DNA from 3 places in the Bacillus sp. FAU20 genome. Region 3 is predicted to be linked to each of the others. Evidence: riboswitches for the same ligand, from Rfam matches in the RefSeq annotation. Region 3 holds a riboswitch; each other region holds the start of a gene.
What was found. A riboswitch is a leader RNA that binds a small molecule or an ion and turns the genes downstream of it on or off. The one in region 3 is predicted to bind S-adenosylmethionine.
Positions count from the first base shown of each region.

Region 1: another riboswitch for S-adenosylmethionine. It lies ahead of AC0OM3_RS13255 (peptide ABC transporter substrate-binding protein); the one in region 3 lies ahead of AC0OM3_RS17415 (Na+/H+ antiporter NhaC family protein).
Region 2: another riboswitch for S-adenosylmethionine. It lies ahead of AC0OM3_RS26040 (cyclase family protein); the one in region 3 lies ahead of AC0OM3_RS17415 (Na+/H+ antiporter NhaC family protein).

Region 1 covers NZ_JBVYHY010000017.1:159,220-163,689, forward strand. The annotation lists gene AC0OM3_RS13250 (peptide ABC transporter substrate-binding protein) at 1-227, opposite strand, end outside; gene AC0OM3_RS13255 (peptide ABC transporter substrate-binding protein) at 633-2,273, opposite strand; SAM riboswitch class I at 2,405-2,509, opposite strand; gene AC0OM3_RS13260 (aldo/keto reductase) at 2,662-3,495, opposite strand; gene proC (pyrroline-5-carboxylate reductase) at 3,497-4,300, opposite strand.
Region 2 covers NZ_JBVYHY010000027.1:58,057-62,526, forward strand. The annotation lists gene AC0OM3_RS26030 (ATP-binding protein) at 1-724, shown strand, start outside; gene AC0OM3_RS26035 (hypothetical protein) at 954-1,334, shown strand; gene AC0OM3_RS26040 (cyclase family protein) at 1,362-1,994, opposite strand; SAM riboswitch class I at 2,080-2,192, opposite strand; gene AC0OM3_RS26045 (PRK06851 family protein) at 2,341-3,447, shown strand; gene AC0OM3_RS26050 (nucleotidyltransferase domain-containing protein) at 3,562-4,344, shown strand; gene AC0OM3_RS26055 (MFS transporter) at 4,358-4,470, opposite strand, start outside.
Region 3 covers NZ_JBVYHY010000021.1:708,033-712,502, forward strand. The annotation lists gene AC0OM3_RS17405 (PspA/IM30 family protein) at 1-641, opposite strand, end outside; gene AC0OM3_RS17410 (lmo0954 family membrane protein) at 689-1,045, opposite strand; gene AC0OM3_RS17415 (Na+/H+ antiporter NhaC family protein) at 1,228-2,544, opposite strand; SAM riboswitch class I at 2,639-2,744, opposite strand; gene AC0OM3_RS17420 (ribonuclease FAU-1 family protein) at 2,865-3,383, opposite strand; gene gltP (glutamate/aspartate:proton symporter GltP) at 3,452-4,470, opposite strand, start outside.

The DNA of each region.
Region 1 (4,470 bases), on a different contig from region 3:
AACCCTTCAAAAACATTGCGCATTACGTTCATGGATTCCCCATCCGTTGCTTTTGCAACATCCATTGTTGGAATTTCTGAAGCGAATGATAAGTTAATTGCCTGTTTATCAGGTGCTTTATCGTTTGCTTTCGCTCCGCTTGCATTATCTTTATTTCCCCCGCAAGCAGTTAGTAATAGACTTGCCCCTAAAACAGATGCAACAACAGGTACAACTTTTTTCTTCATTGTTCGTTCCTCCCTAAATGTGTTGTTCGTAACGTCATAATGTCCGTGTCTTGAAGTGGCTATAGAAGGAGATAAAACCTATTATAAATATTTGTTTATAGGTAATCATGTGTTCTATATGTATATACATGTTGAACTATAATCTATCGTTATGTGTTTCAACGTAGTAGACATTATATTTTGATGGTGAAATATTTTGTTTCTTTGATTATTTAGAATATTAGCACTGGAAAGAACTATATGTCAATAGTAAAAATAGATTGTTAATTTCTTAGAATAATATATTAAAAAAGCAGATTCTCATGTGTGAGAGAACCTATTTTTAATATATTTTGCTAAAAAAACAATTGGTGTGGGCTAATAATAAGTGGGGATGAAGAACCCCCCACTTATTAAAGTTTCACTTTATTTTTCAATTTTTGCCCACTTGAAGTTTAATTGACCTGCAAAGTCTACTTGCACAATTCCTTTCACATAAGAACGTTCTAAATAAGATTCGCCTTTTTGGTAAAGAGGAGCGATAACAGAGTCTTTAAATAATATTTTCTCGGATGCTAGTAATGCTTCCCAGCGAGCTTTTTCATCACCAGCTAAAGTTGTTTTCACTTTTGCTATTGTTTCATCGAATTCCTTATTAGAGTAATGATCTAAGTTATAAGGGTTATTCGTTGTAAATAGCTCAAGGAATGTAATTGGATCCGCAAAGTCAGGGCTCCAGCCATCAATTCCGATTTCGTAGTCACCTTTTAATAAAAGCGAAACTTGTTGCTTACGCGGTTGCGGTTTTATATTTACTGTTAATCCATCTAGATTCTTTTCTAGTTGTCCTTTTAAGAATTCACCAGTTTTCTTATCAAGGTCAGCATCACTCGTTAATAATTCTAATGTTATCTTTTCCGAACCAAGCTCTTGTTTAGCTTTTTTCCATAACTCTTGTGCAGATTTTGTATCAACTTTTGTTAAATCGCCGTTTGCAGTACGGAAGTCTTTTCCTTCAGGTCCTTTTGCAAAGTTTTTTGGAACGAGACCAAATGTTGGTGTAGATCCATCATTTAATAACGTATTTACAAAGGATTTTCTATCAATTGTTTGATCAATTGCTTGGCGTGCAGAAACGTTTTGAAGCACTTTGTTTTGTTGATTCATACGTAAAAATTGTACGCCTACGTTTGGACGTTCTTTAAAGTTAGCATCCTTTTTATATTTATCGACGAAGTCAGATGTTAGTTTTATACGATCTAATTGTTTTGACTCGAATAAATTTACTTCTGTTGATTTTTCTTTTACGACGTTAAAATTGATTTCTTCTAGTTTGACAGTATCTTTATCCCAATAGGTAGGGTTTTTCTTGAATTTAAAGCTTTGTTCGTGCTTCCAATCGCTTAGTGTAAAAGCTCCGTTGTACAAGATTGTATTATCTTCTAAAGCGTACTTATCACCTTGTGCTTTAAAGAATTCCTCGTTAATTGGTAGAAATGTTGGGAACGCTGTTAAGCTAATAAAATACGGAACAGGACGCTCCAATTCTACCTCAAACGTATGGTCATCAACTGCTTTTACACCAAGTTGGTCGGCTGGAAGTTCTTTGTTGTTAATTTTTGTTGCGTTTTTAATATCAAAGAATAGAAATGCATATTCAGAGGCTGTTGCTGGATCTACGGCTCTTTGCCAAGCGAACACAAAATCTTTAGCTGTAACAGGAGTGCCGTTTGACCATTTTGAATCTCGCAAATGGAATGTGTATTTCGTTTTATCGCCACTTACTTCATGAGATTTTGCAACACCAGGAACAGGTTTGTTACCTTCACCAAGATTATACAAACCTTCAAATACGTTTCTCATTACTTGACCAGAATCAGTATCTGTAGCACGAGCCGTATCCATTGTTCGTATTTCAGTAGGTGAAGATAAGTTTAAAACCTGTTTACTAGGTGCCTCGTATTTTGCATTTGCTCCGCTTGTTTCGTTTTTATAACTACCGCAACCAGTTAATAAAATACTTACTCCTACAACTGATGCAATACCGGGTACAAACTTCTTTTTCATTTGATTTTCCTCCTAAATAATTAAGTTTGGATGATGATGAGGGAAATGAAAATAAAAAATCCCTCTTTTCATATTGAGAAAGAGGGATTTTTACGTACAAGTTATGCACCCGTATATAAACGAAGTCCCTCATTCTATCTTTCAAGCATAAAGCTTGCAGGAAGTGGCACAGTATTCAAAATGAACCTGTTGCCGAGGTTTCAAAGGGCCAGTCCCTCCACCTCTCTTGATACAATGAGTAAACGAATAAATTTTATTAATTTTTGTTTTTCTTTGATAATTCAAAATCTTACACCTTGAATAATGAAGTGTCAACTAAATGAAATATAGTTTAAATTTTCAGTTTTATTAAATGAAAAAACCACTGCATATGGCAGTGGTTTTTCTACTAGAAGTTAAAGTTATCTGGATCTGGACCAACGCGACGATCTTCATTTAAAGCTTGAATTGATTTCATATCATCAGCACTTAATTCAAAGTCGAAGATGTTTGCATTTTCAATAATGCGATGTTCTTTAATTGATTTGGGAATTGTTACAACTTCGTTTTGTAAATCCCAGCGTAAAATAATTTGCGCAGTTGATTTATTATATTTTGTCGCAATTTTTTGTAACGTTGGATTATCTAGTAGTTGTCCTTGCATTAATGGTGACCAAGCTTCAAGCTGGATATTATGTTCTTTACAGAATGCATGTAACTCTTCTTGTGCTAAACGTGGGTGGTATTCCACTTGGTTGACCATTGGCTTAATTTCAGCAATTTCAAATACGTCTTGTAAGTGGTGAATGTGGAAATTACTCACACCGATAGCGCGAACACGGCCATCTTTATAAAGTGTTTCTAATGCTTTCCATGATTCAGTATATTTCCCTTTTACAGGCCAATGTACTAAATATAAATCTAAATATTCTAGACCTAATTTCTCTAATGTAGTTTCAAATGCTTGAAGTGTTGTTTCATATCCTTGATCGCTATTCCATACTTTTGAGGTAATAAATAATTCTTCACGTGAAACACCGGATTCACGAATCGCTTGCCCAACGCCTTCTTCATTTTGATAGATTACTGCAGTATCGATGCTACGGTAGCCATTTTTAATTGCTGCTTTTACAGAATCAATTACTTCTGAACCATCTTCTACTTTAAAAACACCTAAACCAAACCAAGGCATTTTTACACCGTTATGTAATGTTGTATAGTCTTTTAAACTTGTTAAAATCATATTATTTCCCCCTAGCTTTTTTGTTTGTTGCTTCTACTGCTTTTTGAATTGCCTCTGAAAAATTATATTCGTATAAAGTTTTGAGACCCTCAGCTGTGGAACCACCTGGCGTTGTTACTTGTTCGCGAAGGTTAGCTGGATTTTGCGTTTGTTCAAGCATAGAAGCAGAGCCAGAAATCATTTGAATGACAAGATGTTTTGCGGTTTCTTCATCAACTCCATAACTTTTTGTTGCTTCAATTAAGCTTTCAGCAAAGTAATAAAGGAAGGCTGGTGCACTTCCAGTAACTGCAGTAAGCTGATGAACTTCTTCCTCAGTACAAAGTTGCGAAGTACCAATACCTTTTAAAAGTAGTTGCAGGGTTTCTTGATGTATCTCGTTTACTGATTGTCCCATTGTATATAAGGAGATAGACTTTCCAATTTCAGCAGCTGTATTAGGCATAATCCAAGCAACAGGCGTGCCTTTTGGGAGTCTAGCTTCTAAATAAGATGGTCCAATGCCAGCTGCTACTGTTACGACTAGTTGATTTGATATTAACGGAGATAGCTCAGCTAATAACTCTTCATGAGCAGAAGGTGGCATTGCTAAAACAACCGTATCAACAGATGTAACATGCTGTTTCCAATCTGTTGTAGTAGACACATTATATCGATGTTGTAACTGTTTTAGCTTTTCTATGTTGCTTCGGTTAGAGACGATAATTTCTTCGATGTACTCTTTGCTTGTTTTAAGTAATCCGGAAAATATAGCTTCTGCCATACGACCGGCACCAATAAATAAAATTCGATGTTTAGTTAGCATATCCTTTATTCCTTTCTAGTAGAGATATGTTATAAAAACGATATCATCTTTAAGAGAATTTTGTAAAAAGAAAAGACTTATCGTAGATGGAATGGATAATGAGGAGGAGGAAATTCATGGTAAAGGAAAGGGCTATTCCTTATACTGGTAATAGGGAATTTATTACACAT
Region 2 (4,470 bases), on a different contig from region 3:
ACATTCTTTATTAAAACGATTTAAATCTTATGTAAGAACAGTGGTTGAAATGATGAACAATATGAAAGAGACGGAAAATTTAGCTGTGATTGGGACTATGTCTACAACAATTGCCCATGAAATTCGAAATCCGTTAACAGCGTTAAAAGGATTTACGCAAATGCAAAAAGAAAGAAATCCAACTGATACGATGAGCTACGACATTATGCTACAAGAAATTGAAAGAGTCAATGGATTTGTTAGTGAATTAATGTTGTTAGGAAAACCAAAGCCAACAAATTATGAAAGGTGTAATATACGAGACATCCTTCTATATGTTGTGCATCTAATGGAAAGTTATGCAATGCAATATAGAGTTAAATGTTATTTACAAGTAGATGGGAATTTACCAACTATAAACGGTAATGATAAGCAATTAAAACAAGTGTTATTAAATATCATTAAAAATGGAATAGAATCAATGCCAGAGGGTGGAGAAATCCATATCCGTGCATATCAAAAAACGCAAGGATATTTGTGTATTTCTGTTGAAGACCAAGGATTTGGTATAGAGAATGAGAAGTTAGAAAAAATCGGCAAGGCGTTTTACACAACAAAGGAAACTGGTACAGGACTTGGATTAATGATTACATATAAAATTATTAAGGAACATCAAGGGAGTATCACAATCCAAAGTAGTATAGGAGTAGGAACAAAAGTAGAAATTTTTCTGCCGACCGTTTAATGTATTGGGAGAAAAGATTTTTCAGAAAAGTGTTCTTGTTGTGTAAATATAAACATTTTATAAAATGTTTCAAGAAGGGTTTTTTTTATAAAATACTTCGTTTATAATGGAGGAAAATATCGACATGAGATTGATTGCTCATGTAGCGGTTCAGTAGTGTTATGAAAAGATAAGAAGGGGTGCACGCGCATCCTTTTTTCTATGCAGATATTATGAAAGAGGTGGTATGATGGAATTAACATTAAATTCGACTGTATGTTTACACACGATTCAATTTCGAAAAGAGCAAAAGAATTATATTGTAAAAGATACAATTACAGGAGAAAAATATGAAATGCCGCCACTTTGGATTGATGCATTGGCAATGATGCGTGACGGTTTTTTATTGGGGGAAATTGAGGAGAAATTAAAAGAAGAGTATCCATCCGAAGAAGTGAATATGTTAGCATTCACGAAGCAACTGTTAGAACTAGAACTTGTTGAAATGGTAGATGGGGAAGAAATAGCTTGTACAAAGAAGAAAGAGAAGGATTATTTAGCTTGGTTACGTCCCCATGTTGAGCAATTCTTTCTTAATTTAAATAAAAAAAATAGAAGCAAAGGTCAATGATGATCTTTGCTTTTTTGTATAGTTTGTTTAAAAAATTACAGCGAATGCTCTTGCGAAAGCACCGTCGCTATCTTTAATTTTTAAAGGTGCTGCTGAGAAGAAGAAACGTTTCGTGTGAATGGCATCTAAGTTTGTTAAGTTTTCGATTAAATAAATATTATTCCCAAGTAGTATGTGATGAATTGGTGATGTTTCTGTCGTTACCTCATCAGGAGAAATAAAATCTAAACCGACAGATTTTACTTTTAATTGTACTAGTTCCTCGGCTAATTCTTCAGAAAGATAAAAAGCTTCTTTCTCATACGCCTCTGTATTCCATTTAGTAGATAGATTGGAATGGAAAATAACAATATCTCCTTCTCTTATATCAGCATCGTGCAGTACTTCTTTAGGTAGTTTTCGTTCTTGTACATGAGTTACATCAATAAGAATCGCTTCGCCTACAAATTGATTTAGGGGTAATTGATCGATAGTCGTTGCGCCTGAAATAAAATGCGCAGGAGCATCACAATGCGTGCCAACATGAACGACAGAATGAAAATCTGTAACTTGATAGCCTGATTCTTCAACACTTGTAACAGCTTCTAGTTGTATTTTAGGTGTTCCAGGAAATTGAGACATATTATTTTCAAATGTTTGCGATAAATCAATTACTTTCATTTTACATACCTCCAATATATGTTTTTCAAATAATAAAAAGCTCACCCTTCAATATCAAGAAAGGTGAGCTTTACATGCTAGTTGAATTTTATCTTCCAAAATGCAATGCATTTTGCAGGAATTAGCACCTATTCAGTTTGTATAAACTGAGGTTGCTGGGCTTCAAAGGGCCGGTCCCTCTGCCTCTCTTGATAAAGAAGTATTTAATTTTAAAACCGGAATTTTCCGATAGTTAAATTGTAATTCATTTCCTTTTTGCGTGCAATACAAAATAGGTATTCACCCAAATAAAGCTACGCGCATATTGTAGCTTATGTAAATAGAATGCTGCGAAGGAGTGAGTGCAGTGACAGGAAATGTATTGAATTATTATGCTGGTGGTAATACAGCTAGGGGATTTCATAATTTATATGAAGAGAATTTAAAAGGGTTAGACAGATTATTTATCTTAAAGGGTGGTCCAGGAACGGGGAAATCTTCTTTAATAAAGGCAATCGGTCGTGAATGGGTTGAAAAAGGATATGATATTGAATTTTTACATTGTTCTTCTGACAATAAATCGGTTGATGGTGTAATTATCCCAAAATTAAAAGTAGGAATTGTTGATGGGACATCACCACATGTAATTGAGCCCAAAATGCCAGGAGTTGTTGAAGAGTATATAAATTTAGGAATTGCTTGGGATTCAGATAAACTAAGGAAGCAGAAGTTAGAAATTGAAAGATTTGTTTCAGAAGCAAGCAAAGCTTTTCAGTCTGCTTACGCATGTTTTAAAGAGGCATTGCTTATACATGATGAGTGGGAGAAGATATATATTGATAATATAGATTTTAATAAAGCAAATGAATTAACCGATCAGCTAATCCAGAAATTATTTGCAGATAAAAGCGGGAGACAATCGCTTGTAAAACATCGTTTTTTAGGAGCTGCTACACCGAAAGGAGCAGTTGATTTTGTTCCTAATTTAACAGAAGGGTTACCATATCGTTATTTTATAAAAGGGCGCCCAGGCTCTGGAAAATCAACGATGCTCAAAAAGTTAGCTAGGGCAGCTGAAGAAAAAGGGTTTGAAGTTGAAGTATATCATTGCGGATTTGATCCGAATAGTCTTGATATGGTTATCGTAAGAGAATTAGGCTTTGCAATTTTTGATAGCACTGCACCACATGAATATTTTCCAAGTCGCGAGGGTGATGAAATTATTGATATGTATGCCCTTATTGTTACCCCAGGGACGGATGAGAAATATGCGAAGGAAATTCGTGATGTTTCCATTCAATATAAAGCAAAAATGAATGAGGCGATGTCTTTCTTAGCAAAAGCAAAATCGGTTCGTGATAAATTAGAACGAATTTATATTGCTGCTATGGATTTTTCAGTAGTAGATGCATATAAACAGGAGATTCAAAAAGAGTTTGAACGAATTGCTGCTACTGTAATCGAAAAGCAATAATAGAAGTTTCATTGGGCTGTCAGTAATTTCTGACAGTTTTTTTAGTATGTAGTAAAATTGATAGTGTATTGTCGAATTTCCAAGGAAATAATCAAAAAATGGAGATGTTATGAAATGAGAGAGAAAATCGAGTTGGAGTTAGAAAGAATTGAAAAAGAGAATGATGTGAAAATTTTATTTGCGGTGGAATCAGGGAGTCGTGCTTGGGGGTTTCCATCGAAAGATAGCGATTATGATGTTAGGTTTGTTTATATACATCCGGTAGAATGGTATTTATCAATTCATGACAAACGAGATGTAATTGAATATCCAATTAGTGATGATTTAGATATAAGTGGTTGGGATATTAGAAAGGCGTTGCAACTATTCGCGAAGTCGAACCCAGCTTTACTTGAGTGGATTCGATCACCAATTTTTTATTCGAAAAACTCTAATTTTCCAGAACTACTTCAACAGATGAGTGAGAAGAATTTTGATCCAAAAGCAACGATATATCATTATTTACATATGGCTTCGAAAAATTATCGTGAATTTTTGCAAGGTGAGAATGTAAAGCTGAAAAAGTACTTTTATGTATTACGTCCTATTTTAGCTTGTAAGTGGCTAGAAGAGAAAGCAACTTTACCACCTGTAGAATTTGACCGATTGATTACAGAATTATCATTAGAACGTAGCGTATTAGATGAAATTGAAAAGTTGTTAATAAAGAAAAAAGCAGGTACTGAATTAGATGTTGGATTGAAAATTAAGGTGTTGAATCAATTTTTAGAAGAACAAATTCATTACTATGGGCAATACGTGAAAGGTGTTGAAAAGGGGTTAGGGATCGATATTGAGATTTTAAATAAACTATTTCGAGACATGCTGTTTGAAGCATATGAAAAAGAGCACAAGTAAGTTTGTGCTCTTTTTATTTTGTAGGAATAAAGAAAACAGATATAGCTGCGATAAGACCTGCAAAGGAGAATAAGTAAAAATTCCATGATAAGTCATATTGCATTGTCATAATAATACCGACGAGAA
Region 3 (4,470 bases):
AACGATATATCATTCTTTTCTTTCATTTCACGCTCAAGTTTTGCAATTTTCATATCAAATGTGTCACGCTCATGCTCTTCATTCATACGAGTTTCTAAGTCACGAATGTGATCTTCAATTTCTTCAAATCGTAAGAACGGATTATTTTCATCCATTTTATGCATCGCAGTATTCATACGACGATTTGCATGTGCCATATTTTCACGTGCCATTAGTTCCATACGCTTTGCGTGCATTTCTTTTAACTTATTTTTCATTTCAGAAAGACGACGCTCTAACTCATCAATTTGCTCTACAACACCTGCATACATTTCTTCTAATCGAGTTACTTGCCCTTCATAATAAGCTACCTCTTCTAAAGCACGTTCATGCAATTGTAATTCGCCTGCTTCTTGAGCAATGATAGCTTGCTTTGATCTTTTATTAACGAAATAACGCGCTTGCTCAAGCTCACGAGCAAAGTTAGATTTTAATGTTTTATGACGCTCAATTAACTTCTCAATTTTTGTTATTTCGCGCTCACTATCACGTAAATATTGGTTTAACATCGCAATTGGATTTTTTCTTTCCTTCTCATCTAACACGTTATGAAAATCAGCTAAAATTGCATCGCGTACACGTCCGAATAAAGATTGTTTCATTATAAATCTTCCTCTCTTCTACTTTATTTATAATTTGATTTATTGTTTTAATTTTTCATTAATTTGTTCCACTCATCTTCAAAGTTGCTATATGGTTTAGAACTTTCTGGAGCAGATTCAACAACTACATCTTTTTCTTTTTTCCACTCACGGTATCCGTAATATAAAACCACTAAAGCAGCGATACCGATTAATGCTGGCGAATGAGAAAGTGCAATGGATAAACCGATTAAACCAACAATACCCCAAGCTAACTTTCCAAAAAATGATTTAGCTCGCACAAATGATTTATAGCTCCAATATACAACTCCTGCTCCGATTGCGAACCCTACAATACCAGCAAGACTACCAAGAGCAATTAAAGCCAAAATACCGGCTGCGATAAACGCTAGAAATTGTTTCATCTTGTGCTTGCCTCCCTTCGATTTGATACTCTTATCTTAACTATTTTTTCATCTTTCCATAACGAGCTTAAGAACCGTTTTTAACTCAGACTTAAGACCGAGTCATATTCAGCCCTTTACGCAAAAAAACGTGCAGAGTCTATTCTCTGCACGTTTTTTTAATTACTAACATTCATATTAAATTAAGCTGTTTTATGATACTTTTTTTTCTCAGCTACTTTCGAAAACCTTGGAAACCCAATTAAAATAGAAACAATCCCACATACTCCAACTAAGATTGGATAAAATGCATATGGTAACAATTCAACCGGAGATAACGCTGCAAATCCTGCTGCCGTTAACATTTGGGCACCGTACGGAATTAATCCTTGCACACAACATGAGAAAAGATCTAATACACTCGCTGATTTACGAGGGTCTATTTCATATTGATCTGCAATATTTTTTGCAAGCGGGCCTGTAAAGATAATTGAAATCGTATTATTCGCTGTACACATATTTGTCATACTCACTAAACCAGCAATACCAAATTCCGCTCCTTTTTTCGAACGAATATTACGTGTTAATACATTCATTAAATATTGAATACCACCATTATATTGGATTAATTCAACCATACCGCCAATTAATATAGCAAGTAATACTAACTCCATCATACCGCCCATTCCAGTCGTTACACTTTTAAAGAAACTTTCTAACGTGTAACTTCCATCTATAAGACCGATAACACCAGATAGTACAGTTCCACCAGTTAATACAATAAGTACATTCCAGCCAAGTAGCGCTGTAATAAGTACTCCTGCATACGGTAAAATCTTTATCCAATCAAAGCTATGCGCTTTAACCTGCGTATCACTTCCTGAAGTAACTATTACTAATAGTACAATTGTGATAATAGCTGCTGGTAATACAATTAAAAAGTTCGTTTTAAACTTATCTTTCATTTCTGTTCCTTGTGAACGAACAGCTGCGATTGTTGTATCTGAAATAAATGATAAATTATCACCAAACATCGCTCCGCCAACAACAGTAGCCATCGCAAGCGCAATTGAGATATCAGTTTGACCACTAATACCTACAGCAATCGGTGCTAATGCTGCAATTGTTCCCATTGAAGTTCCCATCGCTAATGAAATAAACGCAGCAATAACAAAGATTCCAGCTATGATAAATCCTGGCGGTAAAATAGTTAACGCTAAATTAACAGTTGAGTCTACTCCGCCCATTCCTTTAGCAGTTTCAGAAAATGCACCTGCAAGCACAAAAATTAATACCATAATCATAATATCCGGATTTCCTGCACCTTTAGCGAACCGCTCGACTTTCACATTAAAACTTTCTTTACGATTCATCACTAAAGCGACTCCTACAGCAATTGAAATCGCTACAAGTATCGGCAATTTATAGAAATCACCTGTAATAATTCCAGAACCAATAAATAGCGCCAAAAATATCCCAAGTGGTAATAAAGCTAAACCATTTCCTCTCGTTTCTTTCAAAGTACCATCTCTCCCTAGTTTCAACCTTTTTCTAATGAATAACAAAAGACCTCTTCCAATGAGAAGAGGTCTTATACATCTATAAGAAACGCTCTTCTCATCTTTCAAGCACACGCTTGCTGGATTTGGCACAGCACTCTGAAATCGAGTCCGCTGCCGAGGCATCGTAGGGCCAGTCCCTCCGCCTCTCTTTATAAGAAGGTTTCATATTTATTTTTTAATAATAATTTCTTTCCTAACTTTACTCGCTTACAAAACAAAAGTCAATTGTTTTTTGTATAGATTTTTTTGGTAATTATACAAAAATGTGAATACAACAATCATTTTAACTTTTCGATTTCTTCTTCTAATATTGAAATCCAATAAAATTCACTATTTTTTATTGCAGCTAATATCCATTTCGTAGTGTACCAAGCTAACTCATACTCTTCCTTCGTGACATCGCCACTTTTATAAGCATCCTCTAGCTCCTCTTCATCTAATACATACACCTTACCGCTAGATAATAATACTACATCTAAATATAAATCATCAAAATAAGGTAAACCACGATCGTCTATTTTATATTCTTTCGCCACATCGATATAATATTGCACTAATTTTTTCTGATCATCTAACATAGCGGTAATCGCAAAGTTTTTCCCGTCTATGAAATATTGAATCCACATATACTGATCCGCTGCAATACAAAGTTCTTCACCATCATATTCTTTACAACTAGGCTTCCTCACCTTTTTTATATCCAGTATTCCGAGCATCCCCTCTTCCACTTGCTTAACCGTATAACCCTTCTCTATTAGCCTCTTCCACGAAGAACCGTCACCATATTTACGTTTCATTATGTCTGCTCCTCTTCTATATACAGAAAAGCTCCCACATATTATGTGAGAGCTTGTTCATATTATAATTAAGCCGCTTGACCCTTTTCAGAAATCTCTTTTAAATAAGCTTGTCCTTTTTCAGCGTCATATTGACCTTCCCACTTAGACATAACTACAGCTGCTAAAGAGTTTCCTACAACGTTAACTGCTGTACGAGCCATATCTAAAATACGGTCAATACCAGCAATGAACGCTAAGCCTTCAGGTGGAATACCTACTGTACCAAGTGTCGCTAATAATACAACGAATGATACGCCCGGTACACCTGCGATACCTTTTGATGTAACCATTAATACAAGCAATAATGTAATTTGTTGTGTAATAGATAAATCAATACCGTACATTTGCGCTAAGAAAATAGCCGCAATTGCTTGATATAAAGTTGATCCATCTAAGTTAAATGAATAACCTGTCGGAATAACGAAAGATGTAATTGCTTTCGGACAACCGAATTTCTCCATTTTCTCCATGATTTTTGGTAAAACTGTTTCTGAGCTTGCTGTAGAATACGCTAAAATCAGCTCGTCTTTTAAAATCTTAAAGAATTGGAAAATATTAATTCCAAATATTTTCGCTGTAAGTCCTAAGACAACTACTACGAAGAAAATCATTGCTCCATATACGACAATTAGTAATTTCCCTAATGGAATTAATGAAGCAAGACCAAATGTAGAAACTGTAACACCAATTAGTGCAAACACACCAAATGGTGCAAATTTCATAACTTGGTTTGTTACGTAAAACATTGCGTCAGCTACACCTTGGAAAAATTGAAGAACTGGTCTTCCTCTTTCACCAATTGCCGCTACACCTAAACCAAATAGTACAGAGAAGAAGATAATAGCAAGCATATCTCCGTCAGCTAATGACTTCATAATGTTCGTTGGAACAATATTTACAAATGTATCTGCAAATGAATGACTTTGTACTTGCTCTGTCGTATGTGTATATTTCGAAATATCTGTCTTTGTTAACTGCTCCATATTTACGCCTTTTCCTGGTTGGAAAATATTCGCTATTAATAGACCAACAATAATTGCAATTG